DNA from 2 places in the Micrococcus sp. 2A genome. Region 2 is predicted to be linked to the other one. Evidence: riboswitches for the same ligand, from Rfam matches in the RefSeq annotation. Region 2 holds a riboswitch; the other holds the start of a gene.
The links. A riboswitch is a leader RNA that binds a small molecule or an ion and turns the genes downstream of it on or off. The one in region 2 is predicted to bind thiamine pyrophosphate.
Positions count from the first base shown of each region.

Region 1: linked by a shared signal. The riboswitch ahead of AAG742_RS09855 (thiamine ABC transporter substrate-binding protein) and the one ahead of thiC (phosphomethylpyrimidine synthase ThiC) in region 2 are both predicted to bind thiamine pyrophosphate.

Region 1 is NZ_CP154351.1:2,142,470-2,152,277, reverse strand. It holds gene AAG742_RS09885 (hypothetical protein) at 104-469, opposite strand; gene AAG742_RS09880 (alanine/glycine:cation symporter family protein) at 547-2,043, opposite strand; gene AAG742_RS09875 (ribonuclease H family protein) at 2,089-3,543, opposite strand; gene AAG742_RS09870 (TetR family transcriptional regulator) at 3,825-4,343, opposite strand; gene AAG742_RS09865 (ABC transporter ATP-binding protein) at 4,354-5,013, opposite strand; gene AAG742_RS09860 (iron ABC transporter permease) at 5,118-6,761, opposite strand; gene AAG742_RS09855 (thiamine ABC transporter substrate-binding protein) at 6,869-8,011, opposite strand; TPP riboswitch at 8,072-8,177, opposite strand; gene AAG742_RS09850 (AI-2E family transporter) at 8,223-9,620, shown strand; gene AAG742_RS09845 (agmatine deiminase family protein) at 9,514-9,808, opposite strand, start outside.
Region 2 is NZ_CP154351.1:909,907-919,714, reverse strand. It holds gene AAG742_RS04280 (thiamine phosphate synthase) at 1-301, shown strand, start outside; gene thiD (bifunctional hydroxymethylpyrimidine kinase/phosphomethylpyrimidine kinase) at 489-1,352, opposite strand; TPP riboswitch at 1,426-1,537, shown strand; gene thiC (phosphomethylpyrimidine synthase ThiC) at 1,536-3,395, shown strand; gene AAG742_RS04265 (hypothetical protein) at 3,769-4,197, shown strand; gene AAG742_RS04260 (hypothetical protein) at 4,238-5,158, shown strand; gene AAG742_RS04255 (hypothetical protein) at 5,167-6,291, shown strand; gene AAG742_RS04250 (ABC transporter ATP-binding protein) at 6,291-6,962, shown strand; gene AAG742_RS04245 (DNA-3-methyladenine glycosylase I) at 7,068-7,817, shown strand; gene AAG742_RS04240 (NAD-dependent succinate-semialdehyde dehydrogenase) at 7,881-9,296, shown strand; gene AAG742_RS04235 (2'-5' RNA ligase family protein) at 9,446-9,808, opposite strand, start outside.

The DNA.
Region 1 (9,808 bases), 1.2 Mb from region 2:
CGAGGGCCTGGGTGGCCCGACCCGTCCGGACCCCGCACGCAGGAAGGGGCGGTCACCTCGTCCGAGGTGACCGCCCCTTCCTGCGTGCGGTGGGAGGAACCGCTCAGAAGCCCAGCGGGCCACGGCGCGTGGTGCGTCGACCGGTGGTGCCGCCGAGCAGCGAGCCCAGCAGGCCGCCGCCGCGCGGGGTGCCCCGACGCGTCGTGGGGGCGTAGCCGCGGCGACCGGCCGCGCCGCCGGCGCGGCGCGCCAGCTGGCTCAGGGCCAGGCCGCCCAGCGCCGCGAGCATGCCGTGGGACGCACCCGACCGGCCGTTGGTGCGGCCGACACCGGACTGGCCCAGGCCGGGGCGGCCGAAGGACGAACGGCTGGAGCGGCCGCGGCCACGCTGCTGCGTGCCGCCGAGCGAACCGGTGAGGCTGGAGAGGATGCCCATGGTGATGTCCTCCTGGGACGTCGTGCCGGCCACGGGAGCGCGGCCGATCTGTTGAGCCCAACCTAGGCCGACGCCCCCCGGACGCGTCCAGTGCTCGCGGGCGTGCCGGTTCAGGCGCGGTGGCTGCCTGCGGAGAGCGGGTCCCCGCCGGCGCCGCGCAGCTGATCGCGGCCGGCGACGTCCGTGCCGTCCTCGGCGCCCCACAGTGCCACGCCGCGGGCCTCGGGGAGGTCCGAGATGTGGAAGTGCGGGTCCTGCCCGGCCTTGAGCTTGCGCTCGTAGTCCTTGAGGAGCTTCACGGCCAGGTGTCCCAGGGGCAGGATCGCGATGAGGTTGATGGTGGCCATGATCGCCGCGAAGGTGTCCGCGAGGTCCCACACGAGGGCCACCTTGGCGAGCGCGCCGCCGATCACGCACAGCAGCACGAGGAAGCGGAACACGGTGATGGCGCCGCCCGCATGGCGGCCGGCCAGGAAGCGGATGTTCGCCTCGCCGTAGTAGGTGTTGCCCAGCACGGAGGACCAGGCCAGGAAGAAGATGATGACGGTCAGCGCGGGGCCTGCCCACTGGCCCACGGCCTGCTGGAGCGCCCCCTGGGTGACCACCATGCCGAGCGCGTCCTTGTCCCCGTACGTCGGGTTGGAGAGCAGGATGATGAACGCGGTGGCCGTGCAGACGATCAGGGTGTCGAAGTAGACGCCGAGGGACTGCACGAAGCCCTGCTTCGCCGGGTGGGAGACCGCCGCGGTGGCGGCGGCGTTCGGGGCCGAGCCCATGCCCGCCTCGTTCGAGAACATGCCGCGGCGCACGCCGTGCAGGATCATCGCCATGCCGACGGCGGCGCCCGCCACCTGCTCCATGCCGAACGCGTGGCGCACGATGTGCAGGAACATCGCCGGGACCTCCGTGATGTTCACGATGATCACGATGATCGCCAGGATGATGTAGAAGACGGCCATGATGGGGACCACCACGTTGGTGACCGTGGAGAGGCGGCGCACGCCGCCGAAGATCACGAGGCCGGTGAGGACGGCCAGCCCCACGCCCACGATCCACGCCGTGGTGATGGACTGGCCCCAGTTGGCCTGCACGGACTCGGAGATCGAGTTGGACTGCACGGCGTTGAACACGAACCCGTAGGTGAACGTGATCGCCACGGCGAACACCATGGCGAGCCACTTCGAGCGCAGGCCGTCACGGATGTAGTAGGCGGGCCCGCCGAAGAACCCCTCCGAGCCCTTCTGCTTGTAGAGCTGGGCCAGCGTGGACTCGACGAACGCGGTGGCGCCGCCGAGGAGCGCCAGCAGCCACATCCAGAACACGGCGCCGGGGCCGCCGAGCACGATCGCGATGGCCACGCCCGCCACGTTGCCGGTGCCCACGCGGGAGGCCGCGGAGATGGTGAAGGCCCGGAACGGGGACACGCCGTCGTCGCCAGGCCCCGTGGAGGATCCCGCCGTGACCGAGCGCAGCATCTCCGGGAGCATGCGCACCTGCACGCCGACCGTCCGGATGGTGAACCACACGCCTGCCACGGCCAGCAGCGCCATCACGACATACCAGTAGACGTTGTTGAAGGCGGCGATGGCCTCGGTGATCTGATCCATGCGCCCAGGCTACGTGCTGCGCTGAGCGGGCACGGCCCGCCGCGCTCAGGCGCAGTCGCTGTTCCAGGTCTCCGCGTACATCGCGTAGCGCAGCCGCACGATGTGCTCCAGGCGGCGGTGCAGGTCCCCCTCGGAGACGCCGGCGGCCGTGTTGCGCGCGGCCGAGCGGGCCAGGGCGTCGGCGAACTCGTTGCCCTCGAGGCCGGCGTGGCCCTTCACCCACGTGGTGTTCACGTGGACGCCGGCGGCCTGGCTGAGGTCCACGGCCGCCAGGAGCCGGCGCAGGGAGCGGCGGATGCGCTCGCCGCGCGCGCCGCCCAGGGTCAGGCGCTCGCGGTGGGCCTCGCGCAGCAGCGCCAGGGCCGCCCGGGAGTCCGAGTGGATGGTCACCTCGCCCCCCGGAGGGGCGCCCCAGGCCGCCATCAGGTGTCCCAGTACGAGGCCCTCGAGCTCCACCTCGAGCGGCAGGGTGGCCCCCTGCAGCGGATGGGCGGCCCACATCCGGTCGCGGGCGACGGCGGCCGCCCCTCCCGTGCGGGTGCCGCGCAGCAGGGACCCGTCCACGTACACGTCCGTGAGGTCGGCGGGATCCGTGAACGCGAGGCTGTGGTGCAGGCGCGGCAGGGTGCGCCGGATGAAGCGGTCCGCGCGGCGCCGGGAGAGGAACACCTGCCCCGAGCGGCGCCCCGCGGAATCCTCGGCCTCCTGGGCGCGCAGGTCCTCGAGGGCGATCCGCTCCGCCCCGAGCTGCATCACGCGGTCCGCGTCCACGTCCGGCAGCAGGTAGCTGGAGCGCTGCGAGCCCACGGGGGATTCGTCCAGGCGGTAGGAGACGACCGGCACGTCCGTGGGGGCGAGCATGCGCAGCAGCGTCAGGAGGTCGGCCTCCCGATCCGAGCGGAGGCGCACGATCACCGGGCGGCCCGCGGGGAGGTCGTGCAGCACGGTGTCCCAGAAGCGGTTGAGCCGTGGCGCGGTGATCACTCCGGTCTGCACGGGCCCCTTGTCGTCGTCGCCGAGCTCGCGCAGCTCCAGGGTGCGGATGACGTACACGATCCCGTCCGGCACGGGATGCAGGTCCAGGCGCAGGGAGGGCCCGTGGGTGACGCCGGGGAGCATGGCCAGCGGATGGGCCACGACGCGCACCCCGTCCTGACGGACGCGGACGCGGGGCGGTGCCGGCCGCGGGGGGCGGGGGCGGCTGGCCGGGACGAGGTGGAGGGGGCGCAGTCGGCCCCGCGGCGCGGAGGAGCGGGCATGCGCGGAGGTGTTCGGCTTGACCGGTCCGGCGTGGTCCGACCTCCTCGCGGTCGAACTGCCCGAGCCGACCGGGCCCACCCGCAGGAAGGCCCCGTCCCGGACCGGCGTGCCGGCGCGGTGGGCCGCGGGGCCGTGGAACGCCCAGGACACATCGAGCAGCGCCGCGGGGCTCGCGGCGTCTGCGTCGATGTGCACGGGGCGGTGCATGGCCTCGCGCGGGTGGTTCTTCCTGGCTCCCATGAGTGGCAATCCGGCGGGTCGAAGGGGTCTCACCGAGAATTCGTGCCGGACTCGGCGAGCGCGTCGGGTGGAGCTGTGAGCCGACGCCGAGGGCGTGGCTCGTCATCTGTCACCCTCCACTGTAGGGAGCAGATCCGGTGCTGGGGAGGTCTGCGGAACGTTGCGTTCCGTCAGGGCGGAGGGATTCCGCGCCCCGTGGAGATCCGGAGCCCCCTGATCGACGTCGCAGAGCCCGCCGAATGCCGGGGGTCGACCTTCCCTGCACGGCACCCCTCCGGGCCTCAGAGGACGGTGCGGCGATGCCCCTGGAAGTCCGGTCCCGTGACCACGCCGAGGGCCTGCGCCTGGGAGCGCTGCTGGCGCAGCGAGACCGTGCCGAGCAGCAGCGCGAGGGCCCGCTCGCCCTCCTCCGGGGAGTCGGCCGCCTCGGTCAGGAGCGTGTGCAGTGCCCCGCCGCCGAGGCCGAGCGCGAGCGCCGAGAGCACCACGTCCGTGCCGTCCCGGTGGCGCAGCAGCACCTGCTCCGCCACGGCGGCCCGCCCGGCGACGTCGCCGATCCGCCGGGCGCGCACCGTGTCACCGATCTCGGCGACGATCCGGTCCGCGACCCGGGCGAGCAGGGTCTGCTTGTCCGGCACGTGCCAGTACAGGGCGGAGGCCTGCACGCCGAGCACGGCGGCCACACGGCGCATGGAGAGGTCGCCCATGCCGAAGTCCTGCAGGATGCCGACGGCGGCGTCCACCACGTCCTCGGCGGTCAGCCGGCCCCGGGCGGAGGCGGCGGCAGGGGGCGGGGTCATGCGCCCGAGGCTACCCCGGACCCGTGCCGGGGCGCCCGTCGTCGTGGGTCCCGGACACCCCCAGGCGCACGGTGCGGTCGGCCATGACGGCGGCCTCTGAGAGGTCGTGGGTCACCACGACGGCGGTCACCCCGGCCGCCCGCAGCACCTCGCGGATCTGCACGGCGAGGCGTTCGCGCAGGTCCGCGTCCAGGGCGGAGAGCGGCTCGTCCAGCAGGAGGACGCGGGGGGAGGGGGCCAGCGAGCGGGCCAGGGCCACGCGCTGCGCCTGGCCGCCGGAGAGGCTCTGCACCGGCCGGTCCGCCAGTTCCGCGAGCCCGACGAGTGCCAGCAGCTCCGCCACCCGGGCGCGCCGGTGCGCCCGGTCCCACCCGGCTGCCTCGAGCCCGTAGCCCACGTTGCGGGCCACGGTGCGGTGGGGGAAGAGCTGTCCGTCCTGGAACACCATGCCCACGCCGCGCCGGTGGGTGGGCACGGAGGTCACGTCCTGCCCCCCGATCTCCACGGACCCGGCCACCACGTCCTCCAGGCCCGCGATGCCGCGCAGCACCGTGGACTTGCCCGAGCCGGAGGCGCCCACGAGGGCCACGATCTCGCCGGGCGCGAGCGTGAGGTCCACGCCGCGCACCGGCACCGCACCGTCGGGGTAGGCCACGCTCAGGCCGCTCACGCGCACCCCCGCCCCGGCGGGCGCGCCTGGCGTGCCGCCGCCGTCGTGGCAGACCGCCGCACCGCTGGCTTTCCCTGGGTGGGGCGTGCGCCCCTCCGCCGTGCTCACCACGCGCCTCCCGCTCCCGCCGCGCCCCGGGGACGCAGCCTCTCGCACACCAGCATGATCGCGGCGCTCAGCACGGCCAGCACCGTGGCCGCGGCGAGCGCCATCCCGTAGTTGTCCGCGCCCGGCCGGCCGAGCAGCCGCACGATCAGCACGGGCAGCGTGGGTCGGTCCGGGCTGGCGAGGAAGCTCGTGGCCCCGAACTCACCGAGGGACACCGCGAACGCGAACCCCGCCGCCAGCCCTAGCCCACGCGCCAGGAACGGCCCGTCCACCGTGGCCAGCACGCGCAGCGGCCCCGCCCCGAGTGTGCGGGCGGCCTCCCGCAGCCGCGGGTCGACGGAGGCCAGCACGGGCACGAGCGAGCGCACCACGAGGGGCAGCGCCACCACCGCCTGCGCGAGCGGCACGAGCAGTCCCGAGGCGGCCAGGTCCGGCGCCTGCGCCCGCAGGGAGACGACGAACCCGAAGCCCACCGTCACGGCGGAGACGCCGAGGGGCAGCAGGACGGCGCCGTCGAGCCAGCGCTGGGCCCGCCGGGCGAGCGCCGAGCGCACGGGCCGCGTGAGCAGGAGCGCCAGCGGCACGCCGGCGAGCAGGGTGAGGAGCGTGGCGTCCACGGCGGTGCGCCACGAGTGGTCCAGCGCCTCCAGGGGCGTGGTGCCGCCGGCGAAGCCGGCCCCCGAGCTCGTGGCCAGCAGGGTGTAGTTGCGCAGCCCCCACCCCTGGCTCGAGTGGAAGGAGCGGAGCACGAGGGTGCCCAGCGGCAGCAGCACGAGCGCCGCGGTGGCCAGCGTGGCGGCCACGGGCAGCGCGTCCGCGCGGGTGAGGCGGCGCAGCGGGGCGTCCCGCAGGCGCAGGGCGCGCACGCTCCGCGCCGCGGTGGCCCCGGAGATCCCGACGGCGGCCATGACCACCAGGAACTGCAGCGTGGAGAACACCGCGGCCACCCGCAGGTCCAGGTACACCGAGGTCTGCACCCAGATCTCGGACTCGAGGGTGCCGTAGCCCGGCCGGCCCAGGGTCTGGACGATCCCGAACGCCGAGGAGCAGAAGAGGAACACGAGTGCGGCCGAGCTGGCCACGGCGGGCGCCAGCTGCGGGAGGGTCACGGTGCGGAACGCGCGCCAGGGCGAGGCCCCGAGGGTGCGCGCGGCCTCCTCCTGCCGCGGGTCCAGCGACGCCCACAGCGCGCCCACCTGGCGGACCACCACGGAGACGTTGAAGAACACGAGGGCCAGCACGACGGCGGCGGTGGACTGGTCCAGGCCCGTCCACCCCAGCGGCCCGCCGGGGGCCAGCACGGCGCGGAACGCCACGCCCACGACGACGGTGGGCAGCACGAACGGGACCGTCACCACCGCGCGCAGCAGCGCGCGGCCCGGGAACGCCCGGCGGTGCAGCACGAGTGCGGCCGGCAGCCCGAGCAGGAGGGCGGCCACCGTGCCGGCCGCCGCCATCCCCAGGGTCTGCCCGAGGATCCGCCATGTGCGCTCGCGGGCGAGGACCTCGCCGAACGCGGTGAGGTCCAGTGCGCCGTCCGCGGACACGCCGCGCCACAGCATGGCCGCCACGGGCCACGCGAAGAACACCGCCAGGAACGCGAGCGGCACGACGGCGGCGAGCAGCCACCACGCGCCGATCCCGTCCCCGCCGGCCCGCGTGCGGCGCCGTCGCCGTCCGCCCGCGGGGCGACCCGGGGGCGCGAGGACGGGCTCGGCGAGCGCGGGCGGGCCGGGGACCTGAGAGGTCACTTCCCGGCGTGCTCCTCGTGCAGCGCGGTCCACTCCTTGAGCAGCTCCTCGCGCTCGGCGTCCACGGCCTTCGGATCCGGGGAGATGGGGTCCTCGGCGAGGGGGGCGTTCTCGGCCCACTCGGCGGGCAGCTCCACGGACTCGTCGATCGGGTACATGTACATGGACTCCGGCAGCGCCTTCTGCACGTCCTCGGAGAGGAGGAAGTCGATGAACGCCTGCGCGCCCTCGGGGTTCTTCGCGCCCTCGACGACGCCGGCGTACTCCGTCTGCGGGGTGCAGGAGGCCTCCAGGACGTCCGTGGCCGGGGCGAACGCGGGGGAGGAGGAGTAGGAGAGCACGATCGGGTACTCGCCCTTGCCCTCGCCGCCGGAGAAGTCGGTGTAGTACGCGTCCGACCACGAGGCGTCCACCTTGGCGCCGCCGTCGAGGGCCTTCTCCCACCAGCCCCTCCAGTCGTCACCGAACTCCTCCTTGGTGGCGGCCAGGAGGGCGAGGCCGGGGGAGGAGGTCACGGGGCTGGTGAGCACCGTCAGCGTCGCGTACTGGGGGTCGGTGACGTCCTCGAGGGAGTCGGGGACCTCCACCCCCTCCGCCTCGAACCACGGGGTGTCCACGTTGAGGCACACCTGGCCCTGGTCCACGGGGATCATCCGGCCCTCGACCACGCGGTCCTTCGCGGACTCGGGCAGGTTCGCGGGGGTGTACTCGGCCACCACGCCCTCGTCGATGAGCCGGTGCGTGGAGTGGTCCTCGATGCCGTACACGCCGTCCACCGTGGGGTGGTCCTTGGCGAGCAGCAGCTGGTTGACCACGGAGCCGGCGTCGCCCGGGGCGGTGGTGGAGAGCTGGTGGCCCGACTCCTGCTCGAACCGGGCGATGAGCTCCTCGGGCAGCGCGAAGGAGTCATGGGTCATGATCGTGACGGTCTTGCCACCGCCCGCGGAATCGGAGCCGGAGGCGGCGGAGCCGGACGTGGTGGCCGCGGCCGCGGCGTCCGCGGAGCCCGCCGCGGAGGAGGAGCCGGAGCCCCCCTGGCCGGAGAGCGAGCAGCCCGTGAGGGCGAGGGCGGCGACGGAGAGGGCCGCCAGCGCGGCGGTGCGCGGGCGGCGGGCGTGCTCGGTGGCGGTGCGGGTCATGCGGGTCTCCTCCTGCGCGGCGGGAGGGGCCGGGGGCGGGCCCGCGGCATGCGGACGCCCCGGGAAAGGGTCTCGACTTCCTTCGCCGGTGCGAGCCGGAGCAGGTTCGAGGGTCTGCGGCGGACCGCACTCTCAGCGCCGCTGCGGCGCTCCCCTGTCGATGTGGACTGGAGCCAGCCTATCGCGTCCGCGCCGACCTTAGACTGCACGCGTGAGCACCCCCGACGAGGCCGCGCCGGCCGGACCCGCCCCCGCCCCCCAGGTCGCGCCGGCGACGCCGGCCTCCGACTGGGACATCCGCCGGCCGCACCGGATGTGGCCGCGCATGCTCGTGATCGTGCTGACGCTCGCGGGCCTCGTGGTGCTCGTGCAGTTCCTGCAGGGCATCTCCTCCATCATCGCGCCCGTCTTCCTCGGGCTGAACCTCGTGATCGTGGCCTACCCCCTGCAGCGCTGGCTGATCGAGCGCGGCGTGCACCCCGTCCTCGGGGCCACGGCCACGGTGCTCCTCGTGGTCACCGTGCTGGCCGTGTTCGTGGGGCTGATCTTCTGGTCCGGGCTCGAGCTGGTGAGCTCCCTGCCCGAGTACGCGGGGCGGTTCCAGGCGATCATGCAGGACGTCTCGGCGTGGCTGTCCTCCCAGGGGCTCACCCCGGACATGGTGAACGCGCAGCTGCAGGCCGTGGACATCAAGCAGGTCACGGGCGCCGCCGTCACCGCGCTGACCGCCATCGCGTCCAACGTCTACGCGGTGGTGGGCCTGCTGATCACCGTGGTCATGGGGATGTTCTTCCTGGCCATGGACTCCATGGCCGTGGAGCGCCGCGTCCGGCTGCTGAGCTCGGCTCGCCGGGAGTTCGGCCAGGCGCTCATGGACTTCGCGGGCGGCGTGCGCCGGTACTGGGTGGTGACCACCGTGTTCGGGCTGATCGTGGCCGTCCTGGACGTCGTGGCGCTCCTGGTGATCGGCGTGCCGATGGCCCTCGTGTGGGGCGTGCTGAGCTTCCTCACCAACTACGTGCCCAACATCGGCTTCATCATCGGCCTGATCCCGCCGGCCATCCTGGGCCTCGCGGAGGGCGGCTGGCCCGCCTTCCTCGGCGTCGTCATCAGCTACTCGGTGCTCAACTTCGTGCTGCAGTCCATCATCCAGCCCAAGGTGGCCGGGGACGCGATCGGCGTGATCCCCACCGTCAGCTTCCTCTCCCTGCTGTTCTGGGCGTGGGTCCTCGGCCCGCTCGGTGCGATCCTCGCCCTCCCGTGCACCCTGCTGGCCAAGGCCATCCTGATCGACGCCGATCCGAACGCACGGTGGATCAACTCGCTGATCGCCTCGGACCTGAAGGGCATGGAGCGGAGGCAGTCCACCCTTCTGGCCCGGCTGCGCGGCGGCTCCTCCGCGGAGGAGGGCAGCCACACGCGCGAGGAGGCGCGCGGGGTGAGCGTGGGCCTGAGCCCCGCGGAGGCCCGGCGCGCCAAGCGGGGGCAGCGCCCCGCCGGGGTCAGCGGCGTGGGGGAGCGGCCGGAGGATGCGGGGCCGCCGCTGAGTCCGGCCCCGGAACCCGTGGCCGGTCCTGCGGACGGGGCTGCACCAGCACCAGGTCGGTGAGGGAGCCGGCCAGGCGCAGCAGGGGAGGCGCCGGGAAGCGCAGCTGACGCCGTCCCGGGTGCAGCTCGGCCGTGAGCGCCGTGGCCGCCTCCTCCGTCGGCGCGTCCTCGAACGCCGGCCGCAGCACGTGCCCGCCCATCGGGACGGCGTCCACGAGCGAGCGCACCCCCTGCTCGGCGGGGTCGTAG
Region 2 (9,808 bases):
GCGCGGGGCCGCGGCCGATCCGGAGCTGGACTACTTCTGCACCGGGCCGGTGTGGGAGACGCCGACCAAGCCCGGCCGGGCCGCCGTGGGGCTCGCTCTGCCGCGGTTCGCGGCGGAGATCACCGCCCCCGGCGGCGAGGCGGCGGGACGTGTGTTCTTCGCGATCGGCGGGATCGACGAGGACCGTGTGCCCGCGGTGCTGGGCACGGGCGCCGAGCGGATCGTGGTGGTGCGGGCCGTGACCGGCGCCGACGATCCGGAGGCGGCGGCGCGGAGTCTGCGTGCGGCGGTCACGGGCTGACGCTGCCGCGCCCGGGTGGGAGCGGCGCGGCAGCGCCGCGTGGACGACCCCCGCCCTCGCCACGGGGTCATCGACCGTGACCATGACGCGGTCGTGCTCCTGCGTCTCGTCGAGGGGTACCTCCAGGAGCGGCCTCGTCGAACTCCCTGGGTCTGCCCATGGTTCGAGGGCAGCCATTCCAGAACGATCAGTCCCGATCGCCCGCCCCCCGGTCCCGATGGCTGTGGTCGAGCGGGCCGTGCCAGCGGTCGGTGCGCCGGCCGACGTCGAGCCGCTCCCCCGCCGCGATGGCCTCCGCGAGCCACGGCTTGGCCGTGCGCAGGGCGTCCTCCCAGGCCGTCCCGCCCGCGGCGAGCACCGCGAGCGCCGAGGAGAGCGTGCAGCCCGTTCCATGCGTCGACCGGGAGGAGACGCGCGCGCCGCGCACCTCGGTGACCCGGCCTTCGGGGCCGATCACGGCGTCCGGGACCCCTTCCGCGAGGTCCGCGGCATGCCGGAGGTGGCCGCCCTTCAGGACGACCGTCACGCCGTGCTCCGCGGCGAGGCCGCGGGCCAGCTCCAGGGCGTCCGCCCACCGCGCGGGGACGTCCGCGCCGGTCAACGCCGCGAGTTCGGGCAGGTTGGGCGTGACGACGTCCACCGCTGCGAGCAGCGGCGCCCACCCGGCGGGCACGGCGGCGTCGGAGAGCGCGTCCCCCGAGCTCGCCACCATCACGGGATCCAGCACGACGCGCGGGGGCCGGACCCGCTCGAGCCAGTCGCGGACGGCATCCCGGAGCTCGGGCGAGCCGAGCATGCCGATCTTCACGGCGTCGAGCCCGATGTCCGCGGCGACCGAGTCCAGCTGGGCGCGGACGACGTCGACGGGCAGCGGATGCACCGCCTGCACGCCCTGCGTGTTCTGCGCCGTGACGGCCGTGATCGCGGTGAGCCCGTAGCCGCCCCACGCCGCGATGGTCTTGAGGTCGGCCTGGATGCCGGCGCCGCCGCCGGAGTCGGAGCCGGCGATGGACAGGACGCGGGGCACGGACCGGCAGTCGGGGGCGCTCATGCGGCCCAGGGTGCCACGTCCGGCGCCCCCGCCGGGCGGTTCGACACACGCGGCCCGGATGGTCTAGCGTCCGTGGTATCCCCACGGGGGCCCCTGGCATGGGGCTGAGATCGGACTGACGCCGTCCGACCACCGTCTGAACCTGTCCGGGTCATGCCGGCGAAGGAAGAAGGAGACACGGCCATGGCCGTTTCCGAGCGCACCGCTCCGCCCACCACCCCTGCCCCCGCCGAGGCCGCCGCGTCCGAGTCCGCCGAGGCCGGCGCCGCCGTCGTCGCGGAGGAGAACTACCCCACGCACCGCCTGGGCTTCCTCGAGGACCCCGAGCACGGCATCCGCGTGCCGGTGACCCGCGTGCACCAGGACGACTCCCCCGACGGCACCCCGAACGAGCCGCTCACCGTGTACCGCACCATGGGCCCGGGCGCCGACCCCACCCGCGGCCTTCCGCCCCTGCGCGCGGAGTGGATCCGCACGCGCGGCGACGTCGAGGAGTACGCGGGCCGCGAGCGCGACCTGCTCGACGACGGCCGCTCGGCCGTGCGCCGCGGCGCCTCCACCCAGGAGTGGCAGGGAGACAAGCGCGCACCCCTGCGCTCGGTCGAGGGCCGGCGCGTGACCCAGATGCACTACGCCCGCCGCGGGGAGATCACCCCGGAGATGCGCTACGCCGCCCTGCGCGAGGGCGTGGACGTGGAGCTGGTGCGCTCCGAGGTCGCGGCCGGCCGCGCCATCATCCCGGCGAACGTGAACCACCCCGAGTCGGAGCCGATGATCATCGGCAAGGCGTTCGCCGTGAAGGTCAACGCGAACATCGGCAACTCGGCGGTGACGTCGTCGATCGCCGAGGAGGTCTCGAAGCTGCAGTGGGCCACCCGCTGGGGCGCGGACACCGTGATGGACCTGTCCACGGGCGACGACATCCACACCACCCGCGAGTGGATCCTGCGCAACTCCCCGGTGCCGATCGGCACCGTGCCGATCTACCAGGCCCTCGAGAAGGTCGGCGGCGACCACCAGGCCCTGACCTGGGAGATCTTCCGCGACACCGTGATCGAGCAGTGCGAGCAGGGCGTGGACTACATGACCGTGCACGCCGGCGTGCTGCTGCGCCACGTGCCGCTGTCCGCGGACCGCGTCACCGGCATCGTCTCCCGCGGCGGCTCGATCATGGCCGGCTGGTGCCTGGGCCACCACAAGGAGAACTTCCTCTACGAGAACTACGACGAGCTCTGCGAGATCTTCGCGCGCTACGACGTCGCGTTCTCCCTGGGCGACGGCCTGCGGCCGGGTTCCGTGGCGGACGCCAACGACGCCGCCCAGTTCGCCGAGCTCGACACGCTGGCCGAGCTGACGGAGCGGGCGTGGGCGTACGACGTCCAGGTCATGGTGGAGGGCCCCGGCCACATCCCGCTGCACCTGGTGCGGGAGAACGTGGAGCGCCAGCAGGAGCTGTGCAAGGGGGCCCCGTTCTACACGCTCGGCCCCCTCGTCACGGACATCGCCCCGGCGTACGACCACATCACCTCGGCCATCGGCGCCACCGAGATCGCCCGCTACGGCACCGCGATGCTCTGCTACGTCACGCCCAAGGAGCACCTGGGCCTGCCGAACCGGGACGACGTGAAGACGGGTGTGATCACCTACAAGATCGCCGCGCACGCCGCCGACGTCGCCAAGGGCCACCCCGGCGCCCGCGACCGCGACGACGCGCTGTCCAAGGCGCGCTTCGAGTTCCGCTGGCGCGACCAGTTCGGCCTCGGCCTGGATCCGCAGCTCGCCGAGGAGTACCACGACGAGACGCTGCCGGCCGAGCCCGCCAAGACCGCCCACTTCTGCTCGATGTGCGGGCCGAAGTTCTGCTCCATGCGCATCAGCCAGGACATCCGCAGCGAGTTCGGCGGCGCGTCCGAGCAGGCGAGAATCGCCGAGGCTGGCATGGCCGCGAAGTCCGCGGAGTTCCGGGCCGCCGGCGGGTCCGTGTACCTGCCCGAGCCGAGCCTGCGCCGGCCCGAGGGGGACGCGGTGCTCGCGAGGGACTGAGCGGTCCGTGCCGCGGCGCGGGGGCCAGGGTGCTGGCCATGAGCACCTCCCCCGCGCGCGGGGCGAACCTGCCCGCGATCGCGGCGGCCACCGGCTGCCCCTGGGCGGAATGGAGGCGCGTCCGCCGGCCGACGGGAAACCCACGAAGGCCGCAGTCACCGCCACGCAGTCCAAGGTTGCTTCCCCCGAGGAGACGGCCGCCTGGAGGTGGCTCTGGAAGGACCTGCTGGGGCGACACTGTGACCAGCCTTGAGGGGCCAGCAGGAAGGGTGCGAGTGAGCTCTTGACACACACACACACTTCTTAGCGTTCGGTTCGACACCTGTAATGTGTGTCACATTCGCCCGCGAGGGCCCTGTGGAGGGAATCCGCCATGTATAAGACCAAGAAAGACGCGACAGTCTGGATCCTGGGCACAGCAACGCCTGCTGCTGCCGCCTTGGCTTCGAGCGCAGCAGCAGCCACGGTCGCTTCTGGGAATGGCTGGATCGTCACGAACGACCACGTCTCACTTTCCGTCAACTACTACGGCAACATCAGCGTCACCATCTGCGTGAAGCAAAGCAACGGGGACCGGTACAGCGGGGGCAGCATCACATACTCCGGCGGATCCCAAGGCACTCGGACTGCGACCACTGCATGCGCAACCGCCTGCGGGCAGCGCGTGAGCGCTTCCATGACGTACAAAGACACTCTTTCATTCACGGCGCCGAAAACTCGCATGACCTACAGCCTGAACCGTGCACCCGTGGGGGCCGTCGGCATTCCGGTCGACCGCGTCGTGGAGGTTGAGGTGAAGTGACCGCTCATTCGATCCTGACGCGTCCTCCCAGACGCCGCCCGTGACACGGTTGTTCGCCTCGCGCTTCCTCCTTCTCCTGATCGCGCTCGGAACAGCAGCGCTCCTCGCGTCCTACGTCGGGGTGGAGAAGGAGGAACGCTGGCACCTGGACGGCACGGTGTACGAGATCTCGGCATTCCCCGCTGGCGAGGCCTGGCCCATGATCCGGACGTCGCTGACGGGACCGGACTCCGGTTCTGCGGCCACGTCCACGAGCCCCCACGTGACGGCCCTCGCCGGCCGACCTGCTCTGGGCGTGCTCCCGGACGGCGTCGCCCCTACCGCGGTCGTCCCCAGCACCTCCCCCTTCGCCGCACGTGCCGCTGCGGGCGAGCTGAGCTGGCCGGACGTCGATCGGGTCGTCGTCCGAGACCTCTCCTCCGCGCCGGATCGCGCCACCGAAGCGGACCTCCTGGTCCCGTTCCTCTCCACCGACAGTTCGTCCCTTGCCGGCGTGATCGGCGGATCACCGGCCCAGGTCGACGAGCTCGTCCAATCGCTGCGGCGGGCCGGTGTCGTCGTCGACGTCGTCCCGCTCCCGCCGCCGTGGGAGGCAGCGATGCGACGCAGTGTCCATGTGCCCCTGCTCGCCGTGATCGCCGGCTTCGCCCTGCTGGGCGCACAGGTCGTCTGGCGCACGACCCTGCGCAGTCGACTGCTCCCTGCCGTCACCTCACACCGCCTCGTCGGTGCCTCCCCGCTGCGAGCGGCCCGGCTCGGTGTCTGGCCCGCCATACTCGCCTGGGCGACCGCCGCCGCGAGTGCCGGCGGAGTCTGGCTCGTGGCATGGCCCCGGTGGGACGCGGAGATCGGGCTCACGGGGGACACCGCTCTCCTCTGGTCCGCCGTGCTCGTCGTGGACGCCATCCTCATCCTCGGCACGACCCTGTCCACCCTCTGGGTCCGAAGGGCACACGCATGATGGCAGCCATGCGGGCCATTGCGGACGGTCTCCGCGACCTGTTCAACACGCCCGGACTGCTGTTCCTGTCCCTGCTGCACACGACCATGGCGTCGGTCGTGTTCGGACTGGCCCTGGGCGTCGCCGGCGGGGTGACCACGGCGCTCGAGGTGCTCGAGGACGCCGAGTCGTCGGGCCTGGTGACAGCCAGGATTCTGGACCCCGCCGTCACGACCGACCTCCGCCCCCGCGCCGTCGACACCGTCTCCCGGGCGTTCGCCGCCCATGTCGACGGAGTCGACCCCCGTGCCTTCCTCGTGACGGACGCCATCGGAATCGAGGACCCCCGGCTGCAGGGGGCGGTCATCGCCACGCCTGGTCTGGCCCGGGAGTTCGGCGCTGCCGCTGCCGTCAGTCCCGCCGAGGGTGTGTACTTCGCTCCCGCCGCGATCACCTCCGGGGGGCCGGGCGGCACCGTGTATGTGGGGTCCACACCCCACAGCTATGCCGGCCCACTCCCCGGGGACGCGGCCGCGCCGCGGGCCGACGGATCCCTCTGGCCCCTGGGTGAGTCGCCCGTCATCGTCACCAGCACCACGACCATGGCCGGCCTGATCGAACCGGCCCAGCTCGCGGCGGTCTACGGTTCCGTCGTGGCACGTCAGGACGCGGCCTCCGAGGTGAGAGCGGCACTCGACGTCCTCGAGGACGAGACGGGCGTGGTCGCCGAGTTGGCCCCGATCGCCTCGGCCAGGTCCCCGATCGCCCGAGAAGCCCGCGGTGCCGCTCTCATGATCACCGCCTACACCGCCGGGCTTGCCAGCGCCGTCGTGACAGTGGTGAGCCTCCTGACGACCATGACCCGTCGACTCACGCCCACGTGGCTGGCGCACCTGACGGTCGGGGCGCCCAGACGACTGATCCGGCTCCGGATCGCCACATCCGTGGCCGCGGTATGGGGCATTCCGGCCGTGCTCGGATCGTTGCTCGGCCTCGGCATCGCCTCGGAAGCGGGCGGACTGCGTCCGGCGCCTGTCGTCGTCGTGGTCGGACTGGCGGTCGTCCTGGCGATCGCCGCCGCATGCACCCGCCATCCCCTCCGCCGGCTGCACCGGGCCGTCCGCACGGCGGCACTCGTCGAAAGGACCGTGTGATGTCCCTGCTCACCGTGCACGACGTGCACCGCTCCTACCGCGGCCCCGCCGGGGATGTCCCCGTGCTCCGCGGCGTCTCACTCCAGGTCCCCGAGGGCGGCGTCCACGCGATCATGGGACCCTCCGGGTCTGGCAAGTCGACCCTGCTGCGGCTCCTCGCCTGCCTCGACACACCGGACGCCGGGAGCATCCGTGTGGCCGGGCGGAGCCTGCCGGCACCGTGGTCGTCCGACGGCGACGCCTACCGGAACCGGACTTGCGGCATCGTGCTCCAGGACCATCTGCTCATCGATCGGGCGACCGCCGTGGACAACGCGGCCCTGCCGCTGCTCTACGCGCGGCCGCGCACCTCGAAGCGGGAGCGCCGCGACATGGCCGCGGAGCTTCTGACGCGGCTCGGACTCGGAGACCGTCTCCGCCACCCCGTCGGCCGACTCTCCGGCGGCGAGCGCCAGCGCGTGGCCATCGCCCGGGCCGTGATCATGGGGCCCTCCCTGCTGCTCGCCGACGAGCCGACGGGCGCCCTGGACGAGGAGCGCACCGACGAGGTGATGGGGCTCTTCCGCTCCATGTCCCAGCCGGGGCGGGCGATCGTGATCGTCACGCACGACCCCGCCGTGGCGGCCCGGTGCGACCACACGTGGCGGCTGCGGGCCGGGCGGCTCGAGTGACGACGTCTGGCCGTGCCTCCTGCACAGGTGTCCGCAGACGGCGTGGCGTCCCCGGGCGTCGCGTTCCGGCTCCGGATGTCCGGGACCACTCCTAGGCTCGGGTGCATGAGCGCGCACCACGCCGACGACGGCCTCCCCGCCCCCGTCTCCACCCTCGCCGAGGATCCACCGGCCGACGGGCGACAGGCGCTGCCGAGTGGCGTCGTCGTGGGTGAGGACGGGCGGGCCCGCCCGCCGTGGGCGGCACGGGATCCGCTGCTGCGGGAGTACTACGACACGGAGTGGGGCCTGCCCGTCACGGACGAGCGGGGCCTGTTCGAGCGCCTCGTGCTCGAGGCGTTCCAGTCGGGCCTGAGCTGGCGGACCGTCCTGGCCAAGCGGCCCCGGTTCCGGGAGGTGTTCGCGGGCTTCGACGCGGACGCCGTCGCGGCGTTCGGGGACGCGGAGGTCGAGGCGTTGCTGGCGGACTCCGGCATCATCCGGAACCGGCGCAAGATCGAGGCCGCGATCGCGAACGCACGAGCCGTCGTCGGGATGCGCGGCGAGCGGTTCACCCCGCTGCACCCGGGCTCCCCCGGCGCGGGCCCGGCCTGGCACGGCGACGGCGACCGTCCCGCCACCGGCCTGCCGGGGCTGGTCTGGGCTCACCAGCCTGCCGCGACCCCACGGCCGGAGACGGTGGCGCAGGTCCCCTCGACCTCCGACGAGTCGCGCGCGCTCGCGAGGGCGCTGAAGGCGCACGGCTGCCGATTCGTGGGGCCGACCACGTGCTTCGCCCTGATGGAGGCCGCCGGGGTCGTGGACACCCACCTTCTCGGCTCGTGGCGAAGAGGGGCGTCCGGGATCTGGGAGTGAGCGGGGGCCTCCGGCAGGATGGGGAGCTCAACGCAGGACGTCCACACGAAAGGGTGACGACTGATGACCACCACCTCCGCCTCTCAGGGCTACCGCACGATCAACCCGGCCACCGGGGAGTTGCTGAAGTCCTTCGACAACGCCACGGATCAGCAGATCGCCGACGCCCTCGACGCCTCGCAGGCCGCCTACGAGCAGTGGTCCCAGAAGTCGGTGGCCGAGCGCGCCGCCGTCGTGAAGCGGATCTCCGAGCTGCTGGCCGAGCGGTCCAAGGACATCGCCGCGGTGATCACCACGGAGATGGGCAAGTCCCTCGGCGCGGCGGTCGGCGAGGTGCGCTACGGCGCCCAGATCTTCGGGTACTACGCGGACGAGGCCGAGGAGCTGCTCGCGGACCAGCCGATCAAGCAGTTCTCCGGGCAGGAGGCGTTCGTCCAGCGGCTGCCGATCGGCCCGCTGCTGGGGATCATGCCGTGGAACTTCCCGGTGTACCAGGTGGCCCGTTTCGTGGCGCCGAACCTCGTGCTCGGCAACACCATCCTGCTCAAGCACGCCGAGATCAACCCGCAGGTGGCGCAGCTGCTGGAAGAGCTCTTCACCGAGGCCGGGCTCCCAGAGGGCGTGTACCAGAACGTGTTCGCCACCCACGACCAGATCTCCACGATCATCGCCGATCCGCGCGTGCAGGGCGTATCCCTCACCGGTTCGGAGCGGGCCGGCGCCGCCGTCGCCGAGCAGGCCGGCCGGAACCTCAAGAAGGTCGTCCTCGAGCTCGGCGGCTCCGATCCGTACATCGTGCTCTCCGCGCCGGACGCCCGCGCCGCCGCCCGCGACGCACTGGCCACCCGGATGGGCAACTGGGGCCAGGCCTGCAACTCGAACAAGCGCATGATCGTCATGGAGGACCTCTACGACGACTTCGTGGACGAGCTGGTCCAGCGCTCCTCGGCGATGAAGCCCGGCGACCCAACCTCGCGCGACGCCGACGTCTACGGCCCGCTGTCCTCCGAGTCTGCGGCCGACGGGCTCGCCGAGCAGATCGCCGCGGCCAAGGAGGCCGGCGCCACCGTCCACGTGGGCGGCGAGCGCGTCTCCGGCCCCGAGGGCGAGGGATTCTACGTCTCCCCGGCCGTGATCACGGACGTGGACCAGGAGAACCCCGCCTACACGCAGGAGCTGTTCGGCATGGCCTCCGTGGTCTACAAGGTGTCCTCGGCCGAGGAGGCCGTGGCCCTGGCCAACGACTCCCAGTACGGTCTCGGCGGCGCCGTGTTCTCCACGGACCTGGACGAGGCCAAGCGCGTGGCCAACCAGCTCGAGGTGGGCATGGCGAACGTGAACCTCGCCTCCGCCGCCGGCGCGAACCTGCCCTTCGGCGGCGTGAAGCGCTCGGGCTTCGGCCGCGAGCTCGGCCCCATGGCCGTGGACGAGTTCGCCAACAAGCGCCTGTACGCGGTGCAGGGCCCCCTGGAGGGCTGACCCGGGGCCGGGTCGGCCGGACGGGTCCCCCGCTCCGGCCGGCCCGTCGGCCGCCTGACGCACACAGAGTGGTCACGACACGCCGTCACCGGACGCCGGTGGCGGCATGTCGTGACCACTCTGTTGGTTCGGGCCTGCTCGTCGGCCCCTCAGCCGCGCAGCGGGACGGTCGCCAGCACCTCGTGCAGCGGCCCGCCGGACCGGCCCTCGCCGAGCCGGGACGCCACGACCTCGAGCTCGTCCGCGGTCCACTCCGGCCCGCGGTACACCGCGAGCGCGCGCACGGCCTCGGCCAGCAGGACGGTGGCCGGCGCCGGCGGACGGGACTCGCCCCGCCTCCGACCCCGAGGTCGGGGCGCGACCCCCGAGACCCGCGCCACGGTGAGGTGGGCGCGCCGGCGGTCCCGGCCGTCGTCGTCGGCGAGCCAGGGCTCCGCCAGGAGCGCGCCGAGCTCCCGGACCTGCCCGCCCACCCCCACCCAGAGCGTGCGGTGGGAGAACTCCCCCGCCCC